DNA from 2 places in the Salinicoccus sp. RF5 genome. Region 2 is predicted to be linked to the other one. Evidence: riboswitches for the same ligand, from Rfam matches in the RefSeq annotation. Region 2 holds a riboswitch; the other holds the start of a gene.

Region 1 (12,565 bases), 880 kb from region 2:
ATGATCTCCTACGGACGAAGCAACCAGGTGGACTGGAAGAATGGCCGGCTCTTCCTGCTCGGCATCATGCCCGGGGCTTTCATCGGGTCGTATGCCAGCCGTCTCTTCACCATAGACAGCTTCAATCTGTACTTCGGCATATTCCTCATATTCCTGAGCACCCTGCTCATCGTGAGGGACAGGATAAAACCCATTTCCATCTTTCAGGATGAACGGTATATGGAACCCCACGTGGACAACATGGGGGAGGTCCACCACTATGGATTTCCGGCCTATATCGCCGTCATCTCGACATTTGTGGTGGGCTTCTTCACCGGGCTTTTCGGCATTGGCGGTGGTGCACTGATGACGCCGCTGATGCTGCTCGTCTTCCGTATGCCGGCGACGATCGCCATCGGCACCAGCATGATGATGGTCTTCTTTTCCGGCTCGGCTGCTGCAGCCGGACACATACTGCAGGGTAATGTGGACTTCTGGTACGCGGTCTTCATCGTTCCCGCCGCATTCATCGGGGCCAAAATCGGCGTAATGGCCAACCACCGCTTCAATTCCGATTCGCTCGTTGTCGTGCTGCGCACAGTCCTTCTGCTGCTCGGCGTATATATGATTCTACAGACCATCATTTAGAGGTGATTGGATGGAAGTGAAGCTTTTTCATACAAATGACATACATAGTCATCTGTACAACTATTTGAAGATAAAGGATTTTCTCGACAACAAGAAACGGCAGTACAAGCAGGATATGGTGTATGTCGACCTTGGAGACCACGCGGACCGCTCCCATCCCTATACCGAGGCGACACTCGGCAAGGGCAATGTGGAGATCCTCAACGAAGCCGGATGCGATATTGCTACAATCGGCAACAACGAAGGGATCACCCTCCAGAAGGAGGACCTGAAGACACTGTACGACGACGCGGATTTCGATGTCATCTGTGCCAACCTTCGTGAGGTGGGGAGCACCTCCCCATACTTCAAACCGTATGTCATCAAGGAGATCAATGGCATCAAATTCGGTTTCATCGCCGCAACGGTCGAATTTACGCCCTTCTACAAGGCGTTGGGCTGGGAAGTGTCGGAGGCTTTCGAGTGGATTTTGAAAGCCATCACGGAGATCAATACAGAGGTCGACTGCATCGTCATGATGAGCCATCTCGGACGCTATGATGATGAATCCCTCGCAATGATGTTTCCTGAGATAGATGTCATATTGAGTTCACATACACACCATTATTTCGAAGAGGGTGAGTGGATCGGCGATACGCTGCTTGCCGCTGCCGGAAGATTCGGGGATTTTGTGGGGGAGGTGACGCTGGAGTTTGAAGGGCGCACACTCATCCGCAAGCATGCCCGGCTCTACGACACCGATCTGCTGTCGAGCAGTGACGACCATTATTATGAAATCGGCCGGGACATGATGTCGACGGTCGTCAAGGAAGAGGCGCCGCCGATCGAACGGACCCTCTATTCCACCAGCCGGTTCATCATGGCATTGGCCCGCATGCTCAGGCTGTTCACGGACAGTGATGCGAGCCTGCTCCATACGGGGCTCATTGCGAAGTCCTTCGAGGGCGGGACCTTGACGGAATATGATCTGCATAAGGTGCTGCCGCACGCGATCAACACGGTCCAGATCGAATTGACCGGACGTGAGCTGAAGGAAGTGTTCAATCAGGCGTCGAAGCATGAGTTCAAGGATGACATCATCCGGGGGCTCGGCTTCCGCGGTGATATATTCGGCTGCTTCGTCACGGACAATATCGGCTATATCCAGTCGGAACGCGAATACTACATCAATGGTGAACGGATCGATGACCGCCGGCACTATAAGCTCGGCACACTGGACATGTATACATTCGGCAGGATATTCCCGCAGTTCAGATATTCGAAGAAGGTCTATAAGATGCCCGAGTTCCTGAGGGAAATCGTCAAGATGTACCGCACGGAATTATAGTTGAAAAGTATGCAGTTTATGCTATAATATTCTATGACAATTGAAGAACGGAAAGTAGAGGTCGCAACGGCCATGAGTACAGGAGGGAGCAGGCATGCTTTGAACTCCTGGAAAGGGGCAGTTGCCGAAGGGTGCATCCGGCGGGGTGACATCCTGGGATCAGGTCGAAGAGTCCTGATACTGTCATTACGATGATGCGCTACATATTGGTGATTGACGTCACGGTGGCTGATTCTGTAATGCTGCTGTGACGTCTTTTTTATGATCTAAATAGTTTTTTCAGGAGGATATATATGGAAAGTATATTGAACTGGGAGTACATCTCCCTCATCCCGCCGCTCCTTACGCTGCTGCTTGTGGTGCTGACGCGCAAAGTGGGCATCAGCCTCGGTGTCGGCATCCTCACTTCGGCGTTTGTCGTTGCGGGTGCGGATATAATGGAGACATTGCGGATGATATGGAACAGCTTCGCAATCATCTTCGTCGATGGGGGCGCCATCAATACGTGGAATGCCTTCATCCTCATCTTCCTCAGTCTGCTCGGCATCATGACTGCATTCATCAATATGTCGGGCGGGGCAAGGGCCTTCACGGCCTGGGCACTGACGAAGGTGAAATCCCGGAAGGGTGCCAACATGGCTACTGCACTGCTCGGCATCATCGTCTTCATCGATGACTACTTCAGTGCGTTGATCGTGGGCCAGGTGGCAAAGCCCCTGACGGACAAATACAATGTCTCCCGTGCCAAACTTGCTTATCTGATCGATACGACGGCATCTCCGATTTCCGTCATTGCCCCGATTTCAAGCTGGGGCGCCGGCATCATGGGGCTTGTGGCCCCGCTGATTGCCGCAGCGGGCATGGTGGCAGTGACGCCATTCCAGGCATTCGTCTATATGATACCGATGAACTTCTATGTGCTGACTGCAGTGGCGATGATGTTCATCGTCATCCTTACACGCTTCGACATCGGAGCGATGCGGAAGCATGAATCCCTCGCAATCAATGATGGACAGGTGGTCGGGGACACGCGTGAGGTACCTGGTGAGACGGATGAGGAACTGCCCGTCCATCAGCAGGGGTCTGCCAAGGCGCTGATCGTGCCGATCCTGGGACTCGCCTTTACGGTCATCATAGCGATGTTCGTCACAGGTGCAGCCACAGGCGGTTCCATGGATATCTTCAGCATCTTCGAAAATACGCTCGTTACCCACTCCCTCGTCATCGGGGGCATCGTCGGACTGTCGCTGAGCCTATTTTACTTCTTCAGGTACACACGCAGCGACAATGCCTTCGGCAAAACGGAGATATGGCTCGGTGTGAAGACCGGTTTCATGGCCATGTTCCCGGCGATACTCGTGCTGACGCTGGCATGGATGATCGGTGACCTGATCGGCCAACTCGGCACCGGCGAACTGCTTGGTTCCATGGTCGAAAGTTCGAATATGCCGACAGGCATCCTGCTTGCGGTCGTCTTTGCGGTCGCCTGTCTGATGGCGCTGGCCACGGGGACGAGCTGGGGATCGTTCGGCATCCTCATCCCGATTACAGGTGAAATCATGATTTCACTCGATGCGACGGATCTGCTGCTGCCGAGCATCGCAGCAGTGCTCGCAGGTGCAGTGTTCGGTGACCATTGTTCACCGATATCCGACTCGACGATCCTCTCCTCGACAGGTGCAGGCTGCAACCACATCGTCCATGTAATGACGCAGTTGCCATATGCGATCGGCTCCGCGATGATCGCGCTGGCCGGGTATCTGGTGCTTGGTCTGACATCAAGCCTTCCGCTTGCCCTTCTGACACTGCTGGTGCTCCTCATCATCGTTGTGGTCGTCTCCAAAGTCGTCCATACACCGATCGCCAAGGAGAGCGCAGGATCATAGAGCATATCAGCCCCCACCCGCGTGTGGGGGCTTCTTTAATGTGCTGGAGCCATAACGAAGAATTTTTTGTTTTTGCCACTTTATTCGAATAATTATGATAACATGAACATGATATTGATTTCATTAAGGAGGGCATTGTAAATTGGCTACAAAAAATGAAGAGATCCTGAGGAAGCCGGATTGGCTGAAGATCAAGCTGAACACGAACAAAAACTATACTGGTCTGAAGAAGATGATGCGTGAGAAGAACCTACATACAGTATGTGAAGAGGCGAAATGTCCAAACATACACGAATGCTGGGCGGAGCGCCGTACAGCCACCTTCATGATTTTGGGTGCGATATGCACACGTGCCTGCCGGTTCTGTGCAGTCAAGACGGGGCTGCCGAATGAACTTGACTGGGACGAGCCGAACCGCGTCGCAGAATCCGTGAAATTGATGAACCTTAAGCACGTCGTCATCACCGCGGTCGCAAGGGATGACCTGAAGGATGGCGGTTCCAGGGTATACGCGGAGACGGTGAGGAAAGTCCGCGAGGAGAATCCATTTACTACAATAGAAGTATTGCCATCGGATATGGGTGGGGAGTATGATAACCTCAGGACACTGATGGATGCGAAGCCGGATATACTGAACCATAACATCGAGACGGTCGAGCGCCTGACGCCGAGGGTCCGTGCGAAGGCAAAGTATCACCGGACGCTTGAACTGCTCAGGCGTTCCAAGGAGATGTATCCGGACATCCCGACGAAATCAAGCATCATGGTCGGTCTCGGTGAGACGGTAGAGGAGCTCCACCAGACGATGGACGACCTCCGTGCGAATGACGTCGACATATTGACGATCGGCCAGTACCTTCAGCCTTCAAGGAAGCACCTCAAAGTGCAGAAGTACTATACGCCGCTTGAATTCGGCAAGCTCAGGAAAGTGGCCATGGAAAAGGGATTCAAGCACTGTGAAGCGGGACCGATGGTGCGTTCGAGCTATCATGCCGACGAGCAGGTGAATGAAGCTGCCAAGGCGAGGCAGGCCAAAGGTGATGAACTATTGAAAGGTGAGTAAGTACTATGATTACGATAGATCATATGCATTTTGAACTGGTGGAAGATTACCGGGATGCTTTTGATGAAGAACAATTTAAGAAGAAGTACAGTGAAGTGCTGAATAAATATGATTATATCGTTGGGGACATCGGCTATGAGAAACTCAGGCTGACCGGCTTCTACCGGGACGGCAAATCGAAGGTGGAGCGCGACAAGAAATACAGCGCGATACAGGATTACCTCTATGAGTACTGCAATTTCGGATGCGCCTACTTCGTACTGCGCAAAATACCGAAATCGGAAATGAAGGCCGGACAGGAAGCGGAGGCAGAAAGTTCCAGAACCGAAACTTCATCGGATGAACAGGGCCGAGCGGCCAGCAGGCCGGAACCAAAGAAAAACAAGACACTCGCCGCCCACCAGCCTGTGGATGGGAAATGAAAAAAGCCTGCTTCCCCATCAGGGGAGCAGGCTTGATTCTTATATGGAGCTGTACTTTCGTCAGACGATGACCTCAGAGAGGAACGCCTCCACTTCCGAAGCTTCATCATCGGTGTATCCGAGTATATGGGCGATGTATCCCTCCTCTTCGAGATCATCCGGGCCGATGATGCCGAAGCGGTTGCCCTGTGTATTCAGTACCAGACTTTTGCCGAAATAGCGGGCCGTCTGGATGATGGCGAGGTCGTACCGCCCATGGTCACCGACGAAACTGACATAGCGTGTATAGGTGTCTTCTGATTCATCATATAGAAAGAAGTCGATCAAAGGGGTCCCCTCCAGTTCAAGTATACTGGAATTATGCTATCATATTATTGTAAGAGTTACAAAAGAACGATTATGGGAGTGTCGCTGGATGTATTTTGTAGATAAGGATATACTGCTTGAAAGATTGGACTATATAGAAGGGCTCACAGCCGGGTTCGACAGGGCCGAAGGGCTTGCGCTCGAGCGCACATGCCATATGCTGATCGAAGCGGTGGTGGATGTCGGCAACATGATCATCGATGCATTCATCCTGAGGGATCCGGGGAGTTACCAGGACGTCATGGACATCATGGAGAATGAAGGTGTGATCCCGTCGGATGACAACCGCCATTTCAGCGAAACATTCACATGGCGCAGCGAGCTTACGCGTAATTATACAAAGCTCGACCACGAGGCGATGAAGAAGGAATTCCAGGCGCACTTGGCGGCGTACAAGGATTTCAAGGGGAACGTCTTTGCCTTCTTTGAAAATGAGGGGCAGACCATCACCGCATTCAAGGGAGACCAGCATGAAGTATGAAGGGTATCTCATCGACCTTGACGGGACGATGTACAACGGTAACACGGTCATAGACGGGGCCATCGATTTCATCGACAGGCTCAACAGGAACGGCATGCCCTATGTATTCCTGACCAACAATGCGACGAAGACCCAGCAGGAGGCGGCCCAGAAGCTGATCGACATGGGATTCGACATCCATCCGGAAACCCTCTACACTTCAGCGATGGCGACAGCCGCCTATCTTGAGAATGAACAGCCCGGTGCACGCATTCATGTCATCGGTTCAGAAAGCTTGAAGTCGACACTCGCAGAGTCGGGGTTCATACTGGCGGATGATGATGTGGATTATGTGGTTATGGGGCTCGACAGGGAAATCAATTATGACAAACTGTCCCGCGGTGCCCTGTTGATTGCGGAAGGGGCGAAGCTGATCTCCACAAACCCGGACCGGAAGTTTCCGACGGAAGCAGGCCTTGTGCCGGGAAACGGTTCCCTGGTGTCGGTACTCGTCAGTACGACCGGGATAGAGCCGATTGTAATCGGAAAGCCTGAGGGGATCATACTGGAGGCGGCAGTCTCTACGCTCGGGCTGCCGAAGGATAGGGTGCTGCTCGTCGGGGATAATTATGACACGGATATACGCACCGGCCTCGACAACGGGGTGCACACCCTTCACGTCAATACGGGGGTCACATCGGCCGAGGAAGTGAAGAAACAGGAAAGACAGCCTGAATATATGATCGATCACCTGAAGGAATGGAGTGTAATGTAAATGAAGAAGATTGTGATCACCAGAAAGATCAACCCGAACATGATTGAAAAACTTAAGAAGGATTTTGAAGTGGTTGTATGGAACGAAGATGAGCAGCCGATGCCGCGCGAACGTTTCCTCGAAGAGACGAAAGATGCCCACGGCGTGATGACCATGCTCAGCGACAAGGTCGACCGCGAGATGCTGGAAAATGCCGAGAAACTCAAGGTGGTGGCGAACCTGGCGGTCGGTTTCGACAATATCGACCTGGAGGCGGCCAGAGCCAATGAGGTCGTCATTACGAACACGCCGGATGTGCTGACGGAAACGACTGCCGAACTGGCATTCACGCTCATGCTGACGGCCGCACGCCGTGTACTGGAGGCGAACCGTGAGCTGATGGCAGGGGAATGGTCCGGCTGGAGCCCCTACCATATGGCAGGCACGGATGTTTTCGGCAAGACGGTCGGCATATTCGGCATGGGCTCGATCGGCGCGGCATTCGCCAGACGCCTCTCGGGATTCCGTGCGAAGGTACTCTACCATAACCGCAGCCGCTCTGAAGTCGGCGAGTCCATGGGTGCGGAACTGGTCTCATTCGAAGATCTTCTGGCTGAGTCGGACTTTGTATTATGTGCTGCACCCCTGACCGGCGAGACGAAGCACCGCTTTGACAAGGAGGCATTCAGCCAGATGAAGGAGAGCGCCTATTTCATCAATATCGGCCGCGGTGCCCATGTGGTGGAGGAGGACCTTGCAGAAGCGGTCAGGAATGGGGACATCAAAGGGGCTGCCCTCGACGTTTATGAGAATGAACCGATCGGACGGGATCATCCTTTCATCGGCATCGAGAACATGACACTGCTTCCGCACATCGGCAGCGCATCTGTGGATACAAGGAACAACATGATGAATCTTTGCGTCAATAACATCATGGAAGTGCTGAACGGCGGCAAACCGATTACACCGGTCCAATAGGGAAGGCGTCCCTATGGGCCGTCTTCACCGCTTATTGTCAACCTATAAAAATAAAAGGTTAACATAGGGTTCCGTTAGTGATATGATGGTAGACATAAAGGAAAGAGGTGGTTTTATGTCAACGAAACATCTTCTCTACGTTGCCCTGTTTGCAGCCTTCATTGCAATCGGTGCACAGATCCGTCTGCCCATCGGTCCGGTACCGGTGACGATGCAGGTGCCGATGGTCCTCCTTGCCGGTCTGATGCTCGGGCCGAAACTCGGTGCGCTGAGTACGCTCGTCTATATGCTGATGGGCCTCGTCGGGCTTCCCGTCTTTGCCGGGGGAGGCGGCATCGGATCGCTTGTTTCACCATCCTTCGGCTTCATCGTCGGCTACATACCTGCGGCCTGGCTTGCCGGATTCGGTGCCGCTCACAAGTCCTCGTCTGCCCGGGCGATCAGCTTTGCACTCGCTGCAACGGCTGTCATCTTCCTGTTCGGCTTCCTGTACTTCATCTTCATCATGAATGTGGTACTCGACACGCCGATGAGTGCTGTTGCTGCCTTCAAGGTGGCGATACTTCCATTCATACTGAAGGATGTGGCTGTGGCTGTACTGACGAGCATGTTTGCCCGTATGCTCCATACACGCGGACTCCACCTGGCGAATGGGTGATGAAAAATGCCACTGGAAAATGCTTCCCAGTGGCAAAAATCATGCTTCCTTTTCGATTGTCTTCTGTATCGGCTTGAGCCGGACATGGCCGTCCTGGACGACTTCGTCGTTTACGGTGACGAGCGGATAGAACAGTTCATCGTCATTGATGCGTTCGATGAGGCTCTCGTCATAATCCGACAGGTTATCCTCATGGTCGATGTCGATATAATTGAACTTGAGCTCGTGGTCTGGATACTTCCTTGACAATACGGCTTCAAGCCATTCGTACGTATCTTTGGAACCTGGTGCATTGACGCAGCTTGCACATACGACATCACGGCCGTATACATTGATTGCGTATTTCATAAAGTAACATCCGCCTTTCAGATGATGGATTTTTTATTCCATATCCATTATAATATACATATAATCATTTGCGTATGAAATAAGAGGGAGTGAATTTCATGACTACTGGACAAGATACGATGTTTGAACAAGTCGATGAAGTATTGGATAAATTGCGTCCGTTCCTGTTGAGGGATGGCGGGGACTGCGAGCTTGTGGATGTGGAAGACGGCATTGTGAAGCTGCGTCTTCTCGGAGCTTGCGGCACATGCCCAAGTTCAACAATCACACTAAAGGCAGGAATCGAACGTGCACTGCTTGAAGAAGTACCTGGATTTGTGGAAGTGGAACAGGTATTCTGATACATCCAAATGGACAGCCCCCGCATCGCGGGGGCTGTTTGTTAATTGTTGCCCAGTTTGTACATCCACAGCACACCGCTTTTCAGCATGCGTGCAATACGGCCTGTGACCGTCCGTTCCTTGAGGTAGGCGAACCCTTCCTTGGAGCCGAGTGATCCGAGGATCCCCTGCATTTTGATGTCCGCCATCTGTTCCGGAAGCGGCTTGCCTTTGAGGATATCCTCGATGACTTCCGCGATCTGTTCAGCTTGCCCTTCTGCGACCTGAGCGGATGGTGCGTGCTTGAGTGCTGCCGAATCGCCGACCACATAGACGTTTTCGTGTCCCGGTACCTGATGGTATTGGTTGAGGACGACGCGTCCGCCGGGGCCGAATTCAACGGGCAGGTTGCGTACGACCTCCACCGGCTGTACGCCTGCTGTCCAGATGGCCATGTCCAGATTGTGCGATTCATTGTTGTTGTAGACCTTGTCGGCTTCGACCTTTACGATGTTCGAGTTCGGGATGACTTCGACGTCGTTGTCATCGAACCACCTTTTGACGTAGGCACTGAGCCGTGCCGGATACATCGGCAGGATGCGGTCTCCGCGGTCGAACAGCTTGATGTGGAGGTCTTCGCGTGCCTCGCGCAGCTCACTGGCCACTTCGATGCCGCTCAGGCCTGCACCCACGATGCCGACTGTGGAGCCGGGTTTGAGGTCCCCGATGCTCTCGTATGTAGCGCGCGATTCCCGGAGTGACTGGATACTGTATGTATGTTCCTCAGCACCCGGCACGCCATGGTATTTATCCTCGCAGCCGAGGCCAATGACGAGCATATCATAGTCCAGCGCCTGGTTCTCGAGGATGACCCTGTTTCTGTCGATGTCGATTTCCGAAACCGTGTCAAAGACGATATTGACCCTGTCGTCGTCGGGGAAGTCGACCCGGACGTTCTTTTCACTTTTCGTCCCTGCAGCCAGGGCGTAGTATTCAGTTTTCATCCCGTGGAAAGGATTCTTATCCACGAGGGTGATGGTGTAACCGGAGGGCAGTTTTGGAAGGATGCGCTGAATGAATCGCATATTTCCATAACCGCCTCCAAGACATACGATAGTATTCATAGTCAGTACCGCCTTGTATTAAAATTCTATTATTTATATTATAATATTTAACGCGATAAACTACAATGAAAGTCGGCAATAATACCGAGAAAGAGGGAGTGCAATGTTTACCCTTGTCGAGTTCTGTTCATCAAACATGCTGAAGGGCACCGAAGAGGTGTACCGGACACTGGACGACGATCCCGAAATCGATGTGCTGGACTATGGCTGCCTGAACAACTGCGGATTATGCAGCAAAGCATTCTTCGTACTTGTGGACGGCGAGATAGTCAGTGCCATGACACCGGAGAAGCTCCTTGAGAAGATATATAAGAGGATAGACAGGAACAAGCGGGAAATGGAAGAATGGACCGAGGATTTGAGTTAGACGTCCGTTTGCTCTATAATTGGAATTACTAAAAATCAACGAGGGGTGATTATGTGTCTCACGTAACTCTGACGGAAAGCGCCGCCTACGAAGTGAAGGACATGCTTGAGAAGAACGAGATGGAAGATGGCTACCTGAGGTTCAAAGTCCAGGGTGGAGGCTGCACCGGTCTGACATACGGGATGGCAGCTGAAATCGAACAGGCGGACAACGATGAAGTCTACGAATTCCATGGTGTTAAAGTACTAGTCGACAAGAAGGATATCCCCGTCATAGACGGTACTGTGATCGACTTCAAACAGTCCCTGATGGGCGGCGGTTTTACCATAGACAATCCGAACGCGACGCTCGCCTGTGGATGCGGCTCTTCATTCAGGACTAAAGAAGTCGCCGGCCAACCGGAAGATTGCTAAAGAATCATCCAAACCGCTTGAAATATGTGAAGAAAATCGCTAATATTATAGGAGATTAATATTAGCGGTTTTAATTATGCCCAAATTCAGGTGCAGTATAAAAAAATGGAGAGAAAAGGTGACGTTATAATGAGTTTTGAGAGAAAGAAAATTTTGGTGCTGGGTGCAGGGTATGCCGGATTGCAGACTGTATCCAAACTTCAGAAATTGTTGTCTCATCAAGATGCCGATATCACACTCATCAATAAGAATGAGTACCACTATGAAGCTACGTGGCTGCATGAAACGGCTGCAGGAACAATCGACTGGGAAGAGGGCGTATACCCGATCAACAAGGTGGTCGATGCACAGAAGGTGGTTTTCGTACCGGCTGAGGTTACTGCCATCCATAAGGATGAACAGCGTGTGGAAACGACTCAGGGCACATTTGAATATGACATCCTTGTCGTAGCGCTTGGCTTCGAAAGTGAAACTTTCGGCATCGAGGGCATGGAAGTGCATGCGCATTCAATCGTCAACCCGGAGACTGCTACAGCAGCACGCAAGGAGATCGAACGGAACTTTGCAAACTACAGGCAATCCAATGATCCGAAGGATATTTCCATCCTTATCGGTGGTGCAGGATTTACAGGCATAGAGTATCTGGGCGAACTTGTCGAAAGCGTACCGGAGCTTTGTGAAAAGCATGGCATCGACTACAACAAAGTGAACATCACATGTGTGGAAGCAGCGCCTAAAATGCTGCCGATGTTCCCTGAAAACCTGGTCGAATATGCTGTTGATTTCCTTAAAGACCGCGGTGTCAAATTCATGGTCGATACCCCGATCGTCGCAGCGAATGAAGATGGCTTCGTTGTGGAAGTGGATGGTGAGAAGCAGCAGATTGAAGCGAACAACGTCATCTGGACTGCAGGTGTACGCGGAAGCAGCCTGATGGAGGAATCCTTCGATGGTGTCAAACGCGGACGCATCGTTGTAGGTCCGGATCTCCGCATCGAAGGATACGATAACATCTATGCCATCGGCGACGTCGCTGCAGTAATGAATGGGGAAACTGAACGTCCATGGCCGACGACTGCCCAGATTGCAATGCAGCTTGGTGAGCATACAGCGAAGAACATCGAGCTTTCACTCAAAGGGGAACGGCTCGAGGAGTTCTCCTACAATGATAGGGGTACCGTCTGTTCACTTGGATCCAAAGATGGAATCGGACTCGTCATGGGCCGTGAAATCAAAGGCAAGAAGGCAGCATTCATGAAGCGTGTCATCGATTCGAGGGCAATATACAAAATCGGTGGGCCACTGCTTGCCTATTCTAAAGGAAAACTGTTCTGATACAACTGATATGACAGGCATGGGTATTGCTTTAATGCCCGTGCCTTTTTTCATGTGGAGGGTAACAAATAATGTCAATAATACAACTTGCAATATCCATGCTGCTGTTCTTCGTCC
Region 2 (12,565 bases):
AACCTTACATCCGCTTCAGTGTAGCGGACACCATAGCCGCCGCCCATATTCAATATCTCAACATCGATGGAGGCGTTGGACAGCCATTCGAAAACGACATCGAGTGCTTTCAGGAAAGGACCTTCTTCCGAGATCTGCGAGCCCAGATGATAATGGACGCCCTTGAAATTCAACTTGTCGCTTTTATGTATCATGTCGATTGCCGCTTCAGCAGTACCATTGTGGATCGACAGTCCGAACTTGCTGTCTTCCTGGCCGGTCTGGATATAGGAATGTGTGTTTACATCGATGCCCGGATTGATTCTGAGCAGCACGTCCACAGGGTGATCAGCCAACCTGTCGATCAGCGCGACTTCATCCACCGCATCCACCACGAACAGGCCGATACCCATTTCAAGTGCATATTCGATTTCTTCAGCCGTCTTGTTGTTTCCATGGAAGTGTATGTCTGCAGCCGGGAATCCTGCCTCGAGTGCCGTATAGAGCTCACCCGCAGAAACGACGTCTAGCTTCATATTCTCCTCTTCAAGAAGTTTGACCATCTGTATGGAAGTGAAGGCTTTTGAAGCATACGAAATGGAATAATCCAGCGCTTCCCCTTCAAAAACACTGTGGAACCTTCTGCATTGGCTGCGAAGTGCATCTTCGTCATAGACGAATAGGGGAGTCCCATACTGTGCTGCCAAACCTTTCAGGGAATGGCCGTTCAAGTGCAGTTCATCATTGATATACGCTAGTGTCATTTAAAATCACCTTTTTTAGAGAGTTGTAGTTCAGCGCACCCAGTTGCTCGGAATTTGCCCCTGCACCCAGTGCCGTGTAGTCGTCGATCCGCAGATCATTGCTGTACATGATGACTTCGTCATCAAGTGTCACATCTTCATCCACTTCCACAATCATATGGCTCATCATCAAAGCCTTGATCGCATAGCGTTTCCCATTGATCATGCAGTCGAAGTCGGCGCGCTTTCTCAGGATGCCGTCCCCATAGCCGATATCGACCACTGCGATCTTTGCATCGTTTTCAGGCTGGTAGCTCCCGCCGTAACCGCACTTCTGGTTGGCTGAAAGTCTTCTCAGCTGGACGATCGGCGCCTTCAGAGTCAGACTCTGCATGTAATTTTCGGCAGGCAGTGATGCATAGGGTCGTGAGCCGTACAGGGCGATGCCGAGCCTCAGATGGGTGTGGCCATTGAACAGGCCGTCACGCGCAAAGCTTGCACTGTTCTGGGAATGGATATAATCGAACTCATGTCCTGTCGCCAGGACATCTGAAAGGAGCGTCATCCATAATTCCCTTTCCACTTCGTATTCTTCCATATCCAGTTCATCGGCATAGCCGAAGTGGGTCCAGATGCCTGCAATATCCACCCTTGCATGCCGGGGGAGGGCATGGGCATCATTGATGACTTCAACCATCTCTTCAGATGTGCTGAAGCCGGAACGGTTGAAGAGCCCTGCATATTCCAGATGTACACTGATGCCGGAGAGCGCCTCCCTATACTCATGATAATATTCGAGGGAGGGCAGGGTGATATGGAAGCCATTCTCCCTGACGGTATCAAGTTCATAGGTCGGATTCATCAGGAAAACCATCGCCTCGCTTGAAATCCTCCTGATCTCAAGCGCTTCATCCATTGAAGTGGTAGCGAACGAATGGATGCCAGCCTCAAGAAATGCCCTTACTGAAAATTCCAGACCATAATTGTATGCGTTGTTTTTGACAACAGCTATGACATCTTTGCCTACTGTTGCCGCTTCGGCTGTCTGTATGAACTGTTTTCTGTCTATTGTGAGTATGCCACCCATTCCATCCACTTCCTTCTTATAATTCTTCCATCAGTGCTTCATAATAATCTGCGACTTTCACCAATACCGCTTCATCGAAATCGAATGTCGATGTATGCAGGCTGCTTGTAAATCCCTTCTCCTCATTACGGCTTCCGAAAAATATGAAATAGGAGGGCGCAATCCGGTTGTAGAAACTGAAGTCCTCCCCGAACAGGTAGGGTTTTTCACTGTCGATGATGTTAATATCGATGGCAGTCAGGGCCGCTTCTACAGACGGCCTCAGCGCATCCACATTCATCACCGGCGGATAACCCTCATTGAAGGTGACCTCCACCTTGGAGCTGAACAGTTCAGTGGCCGTGCGGGCTAATGTTTCCATCCGTTCCTTTATCGCCTCAAGATCCGTCATCTCATAAGTCCGTATCGTACCTTCGAGGTAGCCTCTGCTTGCAACAGTGTTGATGGCTTCACCTGCATTCAAGTTTCCGATATGGATGATGTTTCGGTTCAGCCCATTCAGGTGGAAGTGCTGGAGCTGTGTCAGCTGCGTCGTGAGGTGAAGCAGTGTCTCTATCGCTGATACACCGTCATGCTTCGCCGCCACATGGGCCGACCGTCCATCCACGTAGAAACGGAACTCAGTTGCACTTGCAGTGATTTCGCCATCCCGGAGCACCACTTTGCCCTCATCCTCATTCGGCATCATATGGACACCGAACACCGCTTCGATTTCTTCCTCAGGCTGCCATGCATCAATCAGCTGATTGGCGCCTGCCGCTGTCTCCTCGGAAGGCTGGAAAATGAATATGACATTATGCTTCAGTTCTCCTGCATCATGCAAAGCTTTACAGCGTTTGGCAAAAAGCATCAGGGCCGCCGTATGGCCGTCATGCCCACACGCATGCATGGCATGATCTTCTGTGCTGCGGTAGGATACATCATTCTCCTCCTGTATCGGCAGGGCATCTATATCCGCTCTGAAGGCGATCGTCCGATTGGAGTTTCCTGAGAGATGAGCAACGGCCCCTGTTTCAAGAGGCCGTTCAAAAGGTATTTCCATCTGCTGCAGGAATTCAATGATGTATTCGGTCGTCCTATACTCCTGCATGCTCGTTTCAGGATGCTGATGCAGCATCCGTCTGTGTTCAGTCACAAATTCAAGATCAGTCATTAAGCTTCCTCAGAGCTGAAACGATTTCCCTCTTGGAGCTGTCAACATCCTGGGACTGCTTGATGACTTTTGCAGGTGTGCCTGCTACAACCGCTCCTGCTGGAACATCATCCGTAACAATTGCGCCTGCCGCTACAATCGCACCTTTTCCAACTCTTACACCTTCAAGGATGACGGCATTTGCACCGATCAGAACATCATCTTCAATGACTACCGGGGAAGCACTTGGCGGCTCTATGACGCCGGCGAGTACCGATCCTGCACCCACATGGACATTCTTCCCTGTAACAGCACGTCCGCCGAGGGAGGCATTCATATCAACCATAGTGCCTTCACCGACGATTGCACCGATATTGATCGTTGCACCCATCATGACGACTGCACCATCTTCAATCACTGCATTCTCACGGATGAACGCGCCCGGCTCTATGCGTGCATTTGTTTCTGACAGGTCTTTCAGCGGAATCGCAGAGTTCCTTCTGTCCATTTCAACTTCAATGTCTGTGATGATGTCCTTGTTGTACTCTTCAAATGCTTTCCAGTCCGCCAGATCTGCAAAGATCGTCTTTGATGTTTCGCTGCCGAACACCTTGAGTGTATCCGGGAATTCCACGCCTTCAAAGTTTCCGTTGACGTAGACTTTCACTGGCGTCACCTTGTGTGCATTACTGATGTACTGGATGATTTCTTCTGCTGTAAAGTTTTCCATTTTCCTATCTCTCCTCGAATAAATTATTGTAGTCGTAAAAGCCGTTCGGACGATTGACCAGGACATTTGCGGCCTTGAGTGCGCCATTCGCAAATATTTCCTTGGATTGCGCCTGATGGGTGATTTCGATGACTTCATCATCTTTGGCAAATATAACATCATGCGTACCTACAATGGAACCGCCACGGATCGCACTGACGCCGATTTCTTCCTTCTTCCGCTTCTCGTGGACATTGGATCTGTCATAGACCGGATAACTTTCATCGCGGTGCTCCAGAGCCGTATCCAGCAGCTTGACGAGGGTGCCGCTTGGTGCATCGACCTTTTTGTTGTGGTGGCGTTCCACCATCTCCAGGTCGAATTCATCCAGCATCGTCAACGCCTTCTTGAGCAGCGTATTCATCACATGGACACCGTAGCTCATATTGGCACTGAAGAATACCGGCAGGGAAGTGCTTTTTTCCTTCAGTATGGAGACGATTTCCTCCTTCTGCCCCGTCGTGGCGATTACGAGGGGCGTCTTCACCTCATCCTCAAGCAGTGGGAGCAGAAGCTCTGGATGCGAGAAGTCGATAGCGACATCGGCCTCTGCCGCGTCAATCGTCCCGAACGCAGGGTAGGGGGCATCCTTGCCGCTGCCTGCGATGATTCCGACTATCTCATGACCCTCTTCCTCGGCAAGTCTTGCTGTGATTTTGTTCATTGTGCCGTAGCCTATGAGAAGGATCTTCATACGAAGGAACCCTCCTTGAATTTTCTCATTGTCTGAATCACTTCATTCAATGCCTCCTCTTCGAGGGGAACAAGCGGCAACCTGAGTTCATAATTGCCGAAACCAAGTTCACTCGTCATCGCTTTGACAGGAATCGGATTGACATCCACCTGTACGGCTTCGATCATCGGCATCAGGGCGTCGAACTTCTCTTGTGAATCCCCGCTGCCATTCTTTATGCTTTCATAGACTTCCTGAAGCTCGCCCGGAATGATGTTGCCGACGACCGAAATCAGTCCTTTTCCACCCAGCTGGCAGAAATCGTGCATATTGTCGTCATTACCGCTGTAAAGGATGAAATTCTGGTCTGACGTCAGTTCGAGCACTTCTTTGGTGTATTCGAGGTTGCCCACAGCATCTTTCAATGCCACGATGTGCGGATGCCTGCTCAGTTCTGCAACCGTATCCGGCTCGATGGTCATGCCCGTCCTGCCAGGGACGTTGTAGAGGACGACCGGAAGCTCCGTGCTGTCTGCAATTTTGGTGAAATGCTGATAGAGGCCGCTCTGATTGCTTTTGTTGTAGTAGGGCGTAATGAGCATCAAGGCATCTGCGCCGATCTCTGCTGCATATTTGGACAGTTCTATGCTGGCACGGGTCGAGTTTGTACCGGTGCCTGCGATGACAGGAACCCTGCCTGCGACCGTATCCACACCCACCTTGAGCAGTTCGCGCGCTTCCTCTGAAGACAGTGTAGGGGACTCGCCGGTTGTACCATTTACGATGATCGCCTGGACATTGTTGTCGATCAGATACTCGATATGCTTCCTGAACGCCGCATAATCCACTTCGTCATTCGTCAGAGGGGTCGTGATTGCTACGCCAATACCTTCAAAAATAATATCGCTATCCATTTTGAACACTCTCCGTTTCCATCATCATTTTTAGGATCTGTACCGTATTCTGCGCTGCGCCTTTGAGAAGGTTGTCTGCTGTACACCATATATGGAATGTGTTTTCGAGTGACTCGTCCTTGCGGATGCGCCCGACGAAGACTTCGCTTTTTCCAGTGCTGTCAAGGGGAGTCGGATACTCATTGTTCTCCGGGTTGTCCACCAGTTTGATATGGGGAATGCCCTTGAATGCTTCACGCACTTCTTCGACCGTCGCTTCCTTGTCCAGAGTGACGTTGATCTGCACGGCATGGCTGTTTGTAACAGGTACGCGGACGCAAGTTGCTGTAACGGCGAGGTCTGGCTGGCTCAGGATCTTCTGTGTTTCGTCGATCATCTTCCTTTCCTCTTTCGTATAGCCATCTTCCTGGAAGACGTCTATATGCGGAAGGACATTATCATGGATTGGGTGCGGGTAGGTCGTCGGCGCTTCTCCCTTCGCCCCTTCTTCAAGGTCGCGCAGGCCGCCGACACCCGAGCCGGATACTGCCTGGTATGTCGTGTAATGCACCCTCTTGAGGCCAAATTTCTCCTTCAGCGGCTGAAGGGCGACAACAGACTGGATTGTGGAGCAGTTCGGGTTGGCGATGATCCTGCGGTCAAGGACGGGCCTGTTGATTTCCGGTACGATCAGGTCGATGTCCTCATGCATCCGCCATTGGCTTGAGTTGTCTATCACAATCGCGCCGCCTTCTTCAAATAGTGGGGCGAAGTGCTTGCTTGTACCGCCGCCGGCACTCATGATGACATAATCGAAGCCTTCCTTTGCCGCTTCCTCAGTCAATTCCCGGACTGTATACATCTGTCCCTGCACCTCGACCTCCTTGCCTGCAGATCGTGGGGAAGAGAAGAGGACAAGCTCATCTGCTGCTATCTCGTACTGTTCGAACATTTCTATCATTTTACTTCCGACGACACCCGTCGCTCCAACTATTGCTACCTTGACCATAATGATTCCTCCTGATTTTATAGATTGAATTTTTTCGCCAATACTTCGACTGCCTGCCTGTCCTTTTCACCATCCACGACATAGGAAATGCTGATTTCCGAAGTCGTCGTCTGATAGAAGGGGATGCCGGCCTGCTGCAATGCCATGAACGCCCGTGAGGCGACACCGGTCATATCACGCATCCCGGAACCGATGATTGAAACTTTTGAGTGGTTTGTCCTGACATCCATCACCATCTCCGGGTGGAGGCGTTCGACCGCTTCGAATATCTCATCCAGGCGATAGGATTCATTTCCCTTGACGGTGAAGGACAACTGGAACCCTTCACTGTTCACCACCTGGGAGATCATATCGATGTTGATGTCATGGGCCTCGAACTTTTCGAAAAGATCGAAGATGAGGGTCGACTCCCTTTCCGGTTCGTACAGGGTGACATGAATGATGTCACTGTCGAGCGCCACACCGGTTACTGCCTTCCTTTCGAGAACTTGTGTATCTTCCATGATCCATGTTCCTTTCTCATCTGATAGTGTGCGGCCCAAGTAGAGGGGGATCGAATGGTTCTTTGCGATCTCTATGCACCGTGTTTCAAGAACGCCTGCCCCGAGGGCACTCATTTCCATCATTTCATCGTAGGTGATTTCATAGATCCTTCCTGCCTCTTCATATACACGCGGGTCGGTCGCATAGACACCATCCACATCCGTATATATTTCACACGGCATGTTGCACCGGGCTGCTATGGCCACCGCTGTCGTGTCGGAACCTCCGCGGCCGAGTGTGGTGATCTCCATTTCATCGTTGATGCCCTGGAATCCGGCGATTACGACGACATCGTGGTTATCCAATGCGGCTTCCAGATGCTTCTGGTCAATATCCGCGATCCTGCTTTTCATGTGGCCGCCAAATGTCTTTATGCCTGCCTGATAGCCTGTCATCGCCTTTGTCCGGATGCCCAGGTCATCGAGGATGATCGAGAGGTAGGAGATCGTCTGCTGTTCTCCTGTCGTCAGAAGCAGTGCCACATGATCCTCCTTGGGAGTGGAGGAGAGGCTGTTTGCGTTCAACAGCAGCTCATCTGTAGTACCACCCATTGCACTGACTACGACGATCAGCTTCTCGCCCCTGGACACCCTTGATTTCAATTCATTCGCAATTTCCTTTATCTTGTCGAAATCACCGACAGATGTTCCTCCAAATTTCAAAACGCTCGTTTCCATATGTCCTCCTGTAGGGAAGCACTCACTCAAACTAAAAAAACAAGCCCGGCGGAATGCCGGACTTGTTCTGATCTATACACAAGTGATGCACTCCATTATTGTAAAAATAATGACAGACCTGGAGCTCTTAACCCTCAAATCCAATGGCTTGCCGCTGCAACGGCAGGCCATTTCGGCATCGCACCCTTTCACACACTTAAAGTTCGCAGACTATATATTAAGTGGCTACTGATGATTGATGCGCCTCATCCAACTGATATTTAATTTTATAAATGCCATTATACATACATAACCAATGCATGTAAACTACTTTCCTCAAAATATATGGAATTGTCCATAAATTATGATTTTATGAGACCCTGGTCTTTCAGGTATTCCTCATAGGTGGACTCTTTGACGATTGCACCGGAGTCCTTCAGTTCAATGACCTTGTTCGTGATCGTGTTGATGAATTCAAAGTCATGGGAAGTGAAGATGATGGAGCCCTTGAAGTCTTTCAGTCCGTCATTCACTGCAGTGATGCTTTCGAGGTCCAGGTGGTTGGTCGGTTCGTCGAGCAGGATGACGTTCGCCTTTGAGAGCATCATCTTCGACAGCATTGCACGGACTTTTTCCCCACCGGATAATACGCTTGCCTTCTTCTTGGCTTCTTCGCCGCTGAAGAGCATCCTTCCGAGGAAGCCTCTCAGGAAGGTTTCCGTCTGTTCTTCGGGTGGCGCATACTGGCGCAGCCAGTCGACAAGGTTCGTATCAACGCCTTCGAAATATTCCGAGTTGTCCTTCGGCATATAGCTCTGGCTTGTCGTCACGCCCCATTTGACTTCACCTTCATCCGGAGTGACTTCACCGGCCAGGATACGGAGGAGGGTGGTGCGTGCAATTTCAGAGGAGCCGATCAGGACGGCCTTGTCATATGGATCGAGTGTGAAGCTGACGTTATCCAGCACTTTGTTTCCGTCGACACTGTGCGTGAGCCCTTTTACATAGAGCAGGTCGTTGCCGATTTCACGTTCAGGCGTGAACTTCACAAACGGGTACCTTCTGGAAGATGGCTTGATGTCATCGAGTTCAATCTTCTCAAGCGTCTTCTTACGGCTTGTCGCCTGCTTGGATTTGGAGGCATTCGCACTGAACCGTGCAACGAAGTCCTTCAGTTCCTTGATTTTCTCTTCCTTCTTCTTGTTCTGATCCTGGGCCATCTGCAGCGCCAGTTGGCTGGATTGGTACCAGAAATCATAGTTGCCTACATACAGCTGTATCTTTCCGAAGTCGAGGTCGGCAATATGTGTACACACATTATTAAGGAAATGACGGTCGTGGGAAACCACGATGACAGTATTGTCGAAATTGATGAGGAATTCTTCAAGCCATTGGATCGCCTGTATGTCGAGGCCGTTGGTCGGCTCATCGAGGAGCAGGACATCAGGGTTGCCGAACAGGCTTTGTGCAAGCAGGACTTTGACTTTCTGATTGTTTTCGAGCTCGGACATGTTCTTGTCCACGAGGGTTGAATCTATGCCGAGGCCATGCAGCAGGCTTTCAGCATCGGATTCGGCCGTCCAGCCGCCCATTTCGCCGTATTCGCCTTCGAGTTCTGCAGCACGTATTCCATCCTCATCGGAGAAGTCCGGCTTCATATATATTTCATTCTTTTCATTCATGACTTCCCAAAGTTTTGCGTGGCCCATCATTACAACATCCAGCACACGGTATTCCTCGTATCCGAAATGGTCCTGTTTCAGGACTGCAAGACGCTCATCCTTCCCCATGCTCACATGGCCGGTCTGCGCCTCCATTTCTCCTGAAAGTATCTTGAGGAATGTGGATTTTCCGGCACCATTCGCACCGATCAGCCCGTAGCAGTTGCCCGGAGTGAACTTTATATTTACATCTTCAAACAGTTTGCGGTCGCCAAACCTCAGACTAACATCTATAACCTGTAGCATAGGCATTCTCCTTTAGTATATTCTTAAGCGATGATAACACATTTATGGTACCATTGAAATATAATTCTAGGAGGGCGGATACCAATGGAGCACGAATTGCGCCGATTTTCCACAATAATGGATGAGAGTCGTCGTACCGTATTTTTCACTGGTGCAGGGGTGTCGGTCAAAAGCGGCATCCCCGATTTCAGAAGTATGGGTGGCCTGTTCGATGAGATCAGCAGGGCAGGCCATTCGCCGGAATACCTTTTGAGCAGGGATCACCTGGAGGATGATCCGGAAAGTTTCATCCGTTTCTACAGGAAGCGCCTGATGCTTGCAGACAAGGCGCCGAACATCGTCCATGATTTCATTGCCCATGAAGAAATGGCAGGGCGGTCGCTCGGAGTCATCACCCAGAACATAGACGGGTTGCATCACGATGCAGGCAGCCGGAATGTGGATGAACTCCATGGGTCGCTCAACCGGTTCTACTGCATTTCATGCAGCAGGGAATACCCGAAGCAGGACGTCATGGGCAAAGATATCGCCCATTGTGCATGCGGCAGTGTGATCAGGCCGGACATCGTACTCTATGGGGAAATGCTGGATGAGACCGTCATAAATTCTGCAATAGACAAACTGGCGAAGGCAGATACACTGGTGGTGATGGGCTCATCGCTGCTCGTGAACCCTGCAGCATTCCTCATCAACTATTTCAACGGCAGCCACCTGGTCATCATCAACAGGGATGAAACACCCTTCGATTTGGACGCAGACCTTGTGCTCAATGAGGATATGACCGAAGTGATCGAAAAGATATATAATAATGAAGGAGATAGTTTATGAACCAGATATCAGGTACAGTACAATTTTTGGAAGTGATTAAAAAGGAAGGGTCCACTTATCATCTGAAGACGGAGGATGCACTCTACATCCGGATGAACGCATCGACTTCAGACAGGGAGTATGAAATCGGCGAGGAAATCAGCGCCTTCATCTACCCGAATAGAAGTGGCGAACTGTTTGCTGCGCCCGTCGTCCCTGATGCTTCCGTCGAACAGTATGGTTATGCCACTGTGACGGAAGTGAATAGGGAGGGGGCCTTTGTGGACATCGGCATACCGAGGGAGATACTGGTGCCGTGGATCGACCTTCCCAAAGTGAAGAGCGTGTGGCCGAAGGAGGGCGACAAGCTTTATCTCAAACTGAGGGCGGAAAGCGACAGCCAGCTGTATGGCAGGCTCATCACTGAAAATGAAGCAGCAGAACGCTTTACGCCGGTTGAAGCATCCAAGTTCGAGGAACTGAAGAACAAATGGATGGAAGGGCGTCCGTACCGCCTGCTCCGCATCGGTACATTCCTTCTGACCGAAGAAGGCCATAAGGTGTTTGTCCATGAGAGCGAACGTGAGGATGAGCCGAGGCTTGGCGAGCTTAAGAAGTTCAGGGTGATCGGCATCAATGACAAGGGTGAAATCAATGGTTCCTTCATCCAGCAGGCATACAAGAAGATGGATGCCGACAGCGAGAAGCTTCTGGACTACATCACTAAAAATGGCGGACGCATGCCGTTGAACGACAAAAGTTCACCAGAAGACATCAAAGAGGCATTCAACATGTCGAAGGGCTCATTCAAGCGCGCACTCGGCCGCCTGATGAAGGAGGGGAAAGTAGAACAGACTTCCAGGGAGACGGTGCTCAAAGAAAAACGGTAATCGAAAATTTCGATTACCGTTTTTTCTATTCTCCTATCTCTTCCGTCAGTGCTTCAAGCTGATCCACAAGTTCCCCGATATAATCGATCGTATCACGCAGTGGCTGGTCCGTCGTTACATCGACACCCGCCATCTGGGCCAGTTCGACAGGCGATTTCGTGCCTCCGGACTTGAGCACCTTCAGCCAGTCATCGACGGCAGGCTGCCCTTCGTTCAGCACCCGCTTGCTCATTGCGGTCGCAATGGTCAGGCCGGCGGAATATGTGTACGGGTAGAGTCCCATATAGTAGTGCGGCTGCCTCATCCATGTGAGTTCGGCACCCTCGGTGATCGTCACATCTTCTCCCCAGAATTCTTCGATCACCTGACGCTTGAGGCGGTTCAGTTCCGGTGCAGAGACGCTTTCGTTATTGTCCACCTTCTTGTACACTTCACGCTGATAGGCAGCTTCAAGCAGGTGCGTCACACAGTTGTGGTAGTACGTCCTTGAAATGATGGAACTGATGACCCAGCGCTTGAACTTCGGATCATCCGAATTCTCGAGCAGATGGTTCGCCATGAGCATTTCATTCATTGTGCTCGGTGCTTCTATGAAGTACATGGAGCTCCTTGCATCGAATACATTCTGTTCCCGGTTGGCATTGTAGAAATGGCCTGCGTGACCCAGTTCATGGGCAAGGACGAACACTTCGGTCATCAGGGAAGTCCATGATATCAGGATGAATGGATGGGAACCGTACGGGCTTGCACAGAAGGCACCGGTCGATTTCCCCTTATTCTTCACGAAGTCGATCCAGCGCTCATCGTATGCACGGTTGACCATGCTGAGATAGTCTTCCCCCATGATGCCGAGTGCATCATTAATGTATTTCCTGGATTCTTCCACACTGATTTCAGGTTCGGAGGACGGATCGAGGGAGATCTTGAGGTCTTCATATTTCATCTCATCGAGGCCATGGACACGCTTTAGGAGCTTAGCATAGCGTCTCATATGCGGTGCAAGATCACTCATGATCATGTCGATCTGACGGTTATAGAGCGTCTGATCCACATCCTGGCGATGGAGCAGGTAGTCGATGACCGAATCGAAGCCCCTGAGGTCGGCAGTCGTCTTCTCCTGCTTCAGCTGGAGGTCGTATGTCGCTGCCGTCGTGTGCTGATAGTCTGCGAGCTTATCGCTGAATGCACGGAATGCATTGCGTCTCACTTCAGTATCTTCATGCGATTCAAGTTCACCTTCAAAAGCAAGGTAGGAGAGGGGGATTTCCTGCCCATTGGCTGTAAATGTGCCGAAATCGATGTCCAGCAGCTTCGTTTTCAGGTAGAGGCTGTACGGCCCTTCGAATACGGTGGAGTAGGAGGCAAGTGCCTTTTCGACTTTTGCATCCAGCTGGTATGGCTTTTGCTTCAGCAGTTC

What was found. Region 2 has a riboswitch for lysine ahead of LLU09_RS01360 (aspartate kinase). Riboswitches for the same ligand answer to the same signal wherever they lie in the genome.
Region 1: linked by a shared signal. The riboswitch ahead of LLU09_RS05850 (Na+/H+ antiporter NhaC family protein) and the one ahead of LLU09_RS01360 (aspartate kinase) in region 2 are both predicted to bind lysine.

The regions. Positions count from the first base shown of each region.
Region 1 covers NZ_JAJGRC010000001.1:1,119,123-1,131,687, reverse strand. Annotated here, with positions in the region: gene LLU09_RS05860 (sulfite exporter TauE/SafE family protein) at 1-627, shown strand, start outside; gene LLU09_RS05855 (bifunctional metallophosphatase/5'-nucleotidase) at 638-1,954, shown strand; lysine riboswitch at 2,002-2,164, shown strand; gene LLU09_RS05850 (Na+/H+ antiporter NhaC family protein) at 2,248-3,840, shown strand; gene lipA (lipoyl synthase) at 3,983-4,903, shown strand; gene LLU09_RS05840 (YutD family protein) at 4,909-5,325, shown strand; gene LLU09_RS05835 (DUF3055 domain-containing protein) at 5,386-5,652, opposite strand; gene LLU09_RS05830 (DUF86 domain-containing protein) at 5,741-6,172, shown strand; gene LLU09_RS05825 (TIGR01457 family HAD-type hydrolase) at 6,162-6,926, shown strand; gene LLU09_RS05820 (2-hydroxyacid dehydrogenase) at 6,927-7,883, shown strand; gene LLU09_RS05815 (biotin transporter BioY) at 7,999-8,541, shown strand; gene LLU09_RS05810 (YuzD family protein) at 8,581-8,889, opposite strand; gene LLU09_RS05805 (NifU family protein) at 8,988-9,230, shown strand; gene LLU09_RS05800 (NAD(P)/FAD-dependent oxidoreductase) at 9,272-10,333, opposite strand; gene LLU09_RS05795 (DUF1450 domain-containing protein) at 10,437-10,700, shown strand; gene LLU09_RS05790 (HesB/IscA family protein) at 10,754-11,113, shown strand; gene LLU09_RS05785 (NAD(P)/FAD-dependent oxidoreductase) at 11,243-12,448, shown strand; gene LLU09_RS05780 (YuiB family protein) at 12,520-12,565, shown strand, end outside.
Region 2 covers NZ_JAJGRC010000001.1:243,034-255,598, reverse strand. Annotated here, with positions in the region: gene lysA (diaminopimelate decarboxylase) at 1-743, opposite strand, end outside; gene LLU09_RS01390 (alanine racemase) at 721-1,809, opposite strand; gene LLU09_RS01385 (M20 metallopeptidase family protein) at 1,826-2,962, opposite strand; gene dapD (2,3,4,5-tetrahydropyridine-2,6-dicarboxylate N-acetyltransferase) at 2,955-3,671, opposite strand; gene dapB (4-hydroxy-tetrahydrodipicolinate reductase) at 3,676-4,404, opposite strand; gene dapA (4-hydroxy-tetrahydrodipicolinate synthase) at 4,401-5,297, opposite strand; gene LLU09_RS01365 (aspartate-semialdehyde dehydrogenase) at 5,290-6,285, opposite strand; gene LLU09_RS01360 (aspartate kinase) at 6,303-7,505, opposite strand; lysine riboswitch at 7,583-7,762, opposite strand; gene LLU09_RS01355 (ABC-F family ATP-binding cassette domain-containing protein) at 7,847-9,451, opposite strand; gene LLU09_RS01350 (NAD-dependent protein deacylase) at 9,536-10,279, shown strand; gene LLU09_RS01345 (CvfB family protein) at 10,276-11,148, shown strand; gene pepF (oligoendopeptidase F) at 11,174-12,565, opposite strand, start outside.